DNA from 2 places in the Paenibacillus odorifer genome. Region 1 is predicted to be linked to the other one. Evidence: riboswitches for the same ligand, from Rfam matches in the RefSeq annotation. Region 1 holds a riboswitch; the other holds the start of a gene.
The links. A riboswitch is a leader RNA that binds a small molecule or an ion and turns the genes downstream of it on or off. The one in region 1 is predicted to bind preQ1.
Positions count from the first base shown of each region.

Region 1 (3,421 bases):
CTTTGTCATGCCTCAGACCCTTTTGCTGTAAGCCATTCGCGATTCTCCGCATCGTTTTTACTAATGTGGCATAGGTATGACTTGCTTGGTCATGGGTTAAGGCAATGCTGTCGGGCTGCTGTGCTGCATGACACAGTATAGGAACTACTAGATTCATCCTTGATCACACCTGTTCGTAATTTCTGTGACTACCAATTATATACATTTTCTTCAATCGGACTGCCCCGCAAGTCCAGCCCAGACTAAAGTATATGTGTTAAGCGCCATCGCAGGCGCTCCTGTTAAACTAACCCGCTAGAATTGCTATGATAGCTTATTTTAGCTTTATATTATTTTTATGTACACATTTTCATGTAACTATTAAGTCCATCTTACAACTAAAAAAATAGCCAGCACGCATCGATTATGATCGGTACGCGCTGGCTGTATTGTTGTTTAGTCCTTCTTTTGAACGGTCGATGGTGTACCCTCTTCAGAAAAAGTAAAGGTTCGGGCGATATATAAGATAGGTGTGCTTACTGCGGTTAGTAAGAACTTCGCTAGATAAGTTGTAAGCAAAATTTCAAGCCATACATTCCAGTCATACAAGCCCGCAAACGCAATGGTGCAGAAGATAAGTGTATCCACAAAGGAGCTAATCATCGTACTGCCGTTGGAACGAATCCACAGCTGACTTGAGGTGCTGTAATATTTACGAATCCAAGAGTACAACCGAACATCTAGGAACTGACTAATGAAGTAAGCAGTAAGACTACCCAAAGCTAGTCGAGGCATCAGCCCAAAAATCGTCTCCAAAGAAGACTGAGCGATATCGGTCTCCTGTGGCTTAAATACTAGTACCATCTGCATAATGACTGTAGTCATAAGCAAGGTGAAGAAACCAAACCAGACCGCTTTACGTGCTTCCGCTCTTCCGTACTTCTCATTAAGCAAATCGCTGGTCATATACAAAGTGACATACATCGTATTTCCGAGTGTCATCACAATATCAAATGGCATAGCAATCGTCTTAGCTACCTGAATGTTAGCAATTACAGTAGCAATACCTACCCAGGCATACATTCCACTTTTCCCGAACAGGCGGTAACAGAGTAGAAAAAAGGCAAAATTGACAATAACAAATAAAACTCCCCACAACAAATTAAACATATTACTGAAACTCCTCCTAGTTTTGTTTACGCGGGATGGTTACGAACCGCGGCTTACATTATTAAATTTTTGGAACAAAACATTAATACTCTATCACAATAGCGCTTAACAATCCATAAAAATAATATTTTTATATGAAATTGGTAGTTCCAGTTCTTTTTTTTCGACAATTATCTAAAATAGTCAGCAATAATTCATTTTTTTCAGAAAAAAATGCTCTATAGGACAAAACTTTCACTATTCATCCAGAGGTTAATTCTATAGAATAGTATCAAACACCTTATTCCCGATCCATTTAGTAGAAATATGACATAACTATGGAATATATCTCGGGTCGCCAATTTCCAGCAGTTGGCATGGAGTATCTAGTGAAGACCAAAAAAAGAAATGACCTCACCGTCCATAAAAAAAGGAGAGAACGATATGTTTCGTATCAAGCATTCGATCAGTCGCAAATTCACGCGTTTATTATTTGTTGTTCTGTTGCTCACGTCTCTTTTGTTAAGCACCAGCTTCTACTTTATCTCCATCAATATCTTCAACAGCTATGTTATGCCACAGATTAACAAAATCCTTACTGCCGCTGCTCAGGACGTATATAAGAATCTCAACGTAATGCACGCCCAGCAAACCCTAAATAAGAACGATCAGTCTGCCACCAATCTCGAGTTCTATTTTCAGGAAAAGAGGAAACAACATGGAGTGGAAACCATTTTTCTGGTCAATCTGAAAGGGAAAGAAGCTGAGATTCTATCCGCAGATCACGATGCAAAATTGCAACGGGCAGAAAGTGTCACCGTATCCTCTGCAATGCAACAAGCCTCTAAAGGAAAAACTGGACTAAGCGATACATATAGCGACGCACATGGTATACATAAAACAGCTTATATCGGTATTCCCGGAAGTACGATGATCATCGGTGTAAGCAGTGACGTAAGCTTCATTCAAGAAAAAACAGACAGCATTCTATGGACAAGTGCCGGCATCACACTTCTGACGTTGATCATCGGCCTAACTGGTGCATGGTTTATGAGTGTGCGTATAACACGTCCAATCTCAAAACTGGCAGCTTATAGTGCCCGGCTCGCAGAGGGAGATTTCACCGAAGAATTATCAATTAAAGGAAATGACGAAGTTGCACAGTTGTCCGTAAGCTTCCAAGCGATGACCCAACGCCTGAAAGAAATGATCGGACATGTACTGGTAACCTCTAATACTGTCGTTGCAGATTCCAACTCTTTAAAAGAACGTGTTGAGGTTCTCAATGATATGGCAGAACACTCCAGCTCATCGGTAGTAGAAATCGGCAAAGGTAGTACGACTATCGCTAGCAGTGCATCAGATAACTCGAGAGCAATGGAAGAAATCAATTTAGGCATTCAAAGTATTGCCTCAGCAGCGAATGAAGTCACGGAGCAAATCAGTGAGGCTTCCGCTGAAGCAAGTGGCGGTAATGAAATTGCTCAAAGTGCCGTGCTGCAAATGCGCCAGGTTGAACGTGCTTCCCTACAGTCGCTGGATCAATTACAAATCATGAATGAGCGTTCAGTAATGATCGGAGAAGTCGTTCACAGCATTACTGAAATTACGAAACAGATCCAAATGCTGTCGCTGAATGCTTCAATCGAAGCTGCACGCGCAGGAGAGCATGGACGCGGCTTTGCTGTTGTTGCCGGAGAAGTACGCAAGCTGTCTGAACAATCCCGTAACGCAAACGAACAGATCCGTGACTTCCTACTTGGCCTTCAGGAAGATATGAGCCGCTCCGTTACTGAGATGAACCACGTGAATTCTGAGGTTGCCTCTGGAGTCGGCAAGGTAGCAGAAGCAGGTGATGCCTTTAATCACCTCTTGATCCTTATCCAAAGCATCAATCACAGCATCCAATCCGTATCTGCGGCTACACAGCAAATCTCGGCAAGTACAGAAGAAGTCAGTGCTTCCGTCGAAGAAACTGCACAAATTACATCAAGATCGCAAGAAAGTGCGGACACACTCGCTGCTAACTCAGAGCGGCAGCGCGTCGAACTGGAAGGCCATGCAGAAACCGTTAAACATCTGTATGAGCAAGCCAAGAAACTCCAAGAAGCTGTGCAGCAATTTAAGATCTAACGCTTGTAAACTAAAAACCCCCGTTCACACGAAAGTGTTGAAGGGGGTTTTTTAGTTTATGGCTCGCTAGCGCTTGCTGAGGTCTCGCTTAGGCTTGGGGGCATACGCTAGGCTTGCGCGGAGCTCTCGCTTAGACTCAGGGTGCATGCGCTAGGCTTGC
Region 1 is NZ_CP009428.1:1,362,176-1,365,596, reverse strand. It holds gene PODO_RS05900 (AMP-binding protein) at 1-157, opposite strand, end outside; gene PODO_RS05895 (queuosine precursor transporter) at 436-1,149, opposite strand; PreQ1 riboswitch class I at 1,160-1,205, opposite strand; gene PODO_RS05890 (methyl-accepting chemotaxis protein) at 1,573-3,261, shown strand.

Region 2 (3,421 bases), 2.3 Mb from region 1:
GCTAACGCCAATAATTCATTTATGATTTCTTCTGCTTCCATCATGCGAACCTTATTCTTAGCCGTACCATCCCAAGTAAAAGCGGAGTCACACCAGCCGCAGCGATAATCGCAGCCATAGGTGCGGACAAACATCGTCTTCACTCCAATTACCGCACCTTCGCCTTGAATAGTTGGACCGAACATTTCAATTACAGGAATCTTACTCACAGTCACAGCCTCCATACAAACGGTAGGATGGCCCTTCATCCGGAACGTCTTCAGCCAGCACCTCTGCCCAAGAGGTTGGAGTCTCCCATAGCTTTACCGAGTATAAAGGCAACCCTGCTTGCTTAAGCTTGTAGGCAATATATGAAGACATATTCTCCACTGTGGTGCGGAAAGACAATAAGGCTACTTTGGAGCCCGTATTCGTTAACGTCTCTAACACAGGTTCATTTCCCATAGCAAGAAAAGCGTGATCTAAACGATCTACAAGGCTTTGTTGTACTGTCATTTTGATATCGCTAAAATCAATGACGAAGCCTTCATCCGAGTGGCCTTCCGCGGCCATAGGTTTGCCCTTAAGCACTACTTCGAGCTTATAAGTATGTCCGTGCAGATTGCTGCATTTCCCTTTGTGTCCCACTAACTGGTGTGCCGCATCGAACGTAAATATTTTGCAGACTGAAACCTCGTTAAGCATTAAGAACCGGCCTCCATTCTCTCCGCCTCATATTGCTCAAGACCACGCTGACGCAATAGACAGGCTGGACAAGTACCGCAGCCACTGCCAATAATACCGTTGTAACAGGTCAGTGTGTGTTCGCGAACATAATCAAAATACCCCAGTTGATCGGCCATTTTCCACGTTTCTTTTTTATCCAGCCACATTAGGGGAGTGTGGATCGCAAACTCATAGTCCATAGATAAGTTCAGCGTAACATTCAATGATTTCACAAAAACATCACGGCAGTCCGGATAACCGCTAAAGTCCGTTTGGCAAACCCCAGTGACGATATGGGAGTACCCCAGTTGTTTAGCTAATATAGCGGCAAAAGATAAAAACAACAAATTCCGTCCATCGACGAAAGTACTTGGAAGCTCATCCCCTTCCCCAGCCACGATATCTATATCCTGACGGGTAAGTGCATTGGGTGCCAGCTGATTAAGCAGCCCCAGATCAAGAATATGCTGTTTTACATTAAACTTAGCTGCTATCTCTGTTGCAACTTCGATTTCAGCCGCATGACGTTGATTATAGTTGAAGGTAACTACCTGCACTTCCTCATACTGCTGCAATGCCCAAACCAGGCAAGTGGTGCTATCTTGTCCGCCGCTGAATACGACGAGTGCTTTTTTGTTCATATGAATCTCTCCTTATCACAAGTTGGAATTTAGCGGTTGTCCACTTTTTCTGGATAGAGGTCGTGATTGATTAAGCGGTGTTCCGCCATCGCCTCATACTTCGTACCCGGTCTTCCATAGTTGCAATAAGGATCAATTGAAATGCCTCCGCGCGGAGTGAACTTGCCCCATACCTCAATGTAACGCGGATCCATCAGTGAGATCAGTTCATTCATAATAATGTTGACACAGTCCTCATGAAAGTCACCATGGTTGCGGAAGCTAAACAGATACAGCTTTAATGATTTGGATTCCACCATTTTTTGTTCAGGAATATACGAAATATACAGCGTGGCAAAATCCGGCTGACCCGTTACAGGACACAAGCTAGTGAACTCAGGGCAGTTGAATTTAACAAAATAATCACGTCCGGGATGTTTGTTATCAAACACCTCCAGAATGTCTGGATCATAACCAAACTTGTACTGTGTTCCCTGATTACCAAGCAAAGTAACTTCTTGCATTTCCTCTTTCAATCTTCCTTCTGACACGACAAAAAACCCCTCTCTTTTCCTTCGGCCTTGGCCGGTAATGGAAAGAAGAACGAGATTTCGAAAACTTGGCTCCACTAAGAAGAAACGGAAGCAACGTCCGGATAAAGGACAGCAACCGCTTGTACTGTTTAATATATTCTTAGTTTTTTATAGAGGGAGTTCGCGAACCTCTCCTGCACAACTTTAGTGCAGACTTCTTCTTAAAGCATAAAGCATATTGCGTCTTGAACTATACCATGGGTAGCCCGCTCCTGACAAGTTCTACTCTTTACTGTTACCTTATACAGATCAGCAAATCACTCCAGATTAACGTGGATAGACCTGCGTATGTAGAGATTAGGAAGCTCAAAACCAATGCCAATTTGATTGTGGATTTCTTTTTAATGACATGAATTATTCATATGGTTAATTAAGATGCGGCAAAAAAAAGGATTCAAATCCTAAGAAAAGGGTAACTTATTCATAATAATCTTCGAGCTAAGGGTGGGAGCATTTTATGGAACAAAGTATACAGCAGCTTATGGATTGGCTTAACAATCATTTGAATGAAACAATCGCTATTGAAAAGAAAGAACTTCGTGATTTGGATAAAGTTCATTTCAATTTAGAGTCCGTAGATTTCCGGAGTGCAGACGATGTTATTGATGAATATCTTGGAAGTGCACTGATATTAAGAGGTTTCGGCAGCACACTTAACGCCGATGGTGAACTGGTATCCCTGCCACAATCCACTTATGATTTAGCTGTTGAAGGTCTTCAAATCGTAGACTTAGCCGACCGCAAGGCAGAAATAACTACGGACAGAGCTAATTACACCCTTTCAGTAGATTAAACGAACATGATTATGATAAGCAAAAAGAGCCCACAGCGATTGCGGGCTCTTTTTGCTTATCATTTATTCTTCTCCAATGATCTCCACTTCAGTTTCCAGCTCTACACCGAATTTATCCTTCACAGTCGCTCTTACATGGTGGATTAGCCCGATGTAATCACTGGCTGTTGCATTATCTGCATTCACAATAAATCCCGCATGCTTCTTGGATACCTCAGCACCGCCGATTCTTGTACCCTGTAAGCCGCTCTCTTGAATTAACTGACCTGCAAAACGGCCTGGAGGCCGCTTAAATACACTCCCACAGGATGGATACTCAAGCGGTTGCTTCGATTCACGTAAATAAGTTAGTTCATCCATTTTTGCCTTGATCGTTAAAACATCACCGGAAGTCATAGCAAATTTGGCCTCAAGTACAATGTACTCACCGCTTGCGAACACGCTTTTTCTGTAACCCCATTGCAGCTCATCACCTTGCAGAGTTACCAATTGCCCGTTCTTATTTATAGCTAGTGCACTATGCAGGACATCTTTGATCTCACCGCCATAAGCACCTGCGTTCATATAGAGCGCTCCACCAACTGTTCCTGGAATGCCACAGGCGAACTCAAGACCCGTAAGCTCCTTATCAAGTGCATATCTGGAAACATCAATTATTTTGGCACCACATTGCGCATATAAGAGATTGTCGCGAATCCCCATTTCGGTCA
Region 2 is NZ_CP009428.1:3,668,972-3,672,392, forward strand. It holds gene queE (7-carboxy-7-deazaguanine synthase QueE) at 1-209, opposite strand, end outside; gene PODO_RS15890 (6-pyruvoyl trahydropterin synthase family protein) at 202-684, opposite strand; gene queC (7-cyano-7-deazaguanine synthase QueC) at 684-1,346, opposite strand; gene queF (preQ(1) synthase) at 1,376-1,849, opposite strand; PreQ1 riboswitch class I at 2,013-2,056, opposite strand; gene ymzB (protein YmzB) at 2,376-2,711, shown strand; gene murB (UDP-N-acetylmuramate dehydrogenase) at 2,775-3,421, opposite strand, start outside.
Region 2: another riboswitch for preQ1. It lies ahead of queF (preQ(1) synthase); the one in region 1 lies ahead of PODO_RS05895 (queuosine precursor transporter).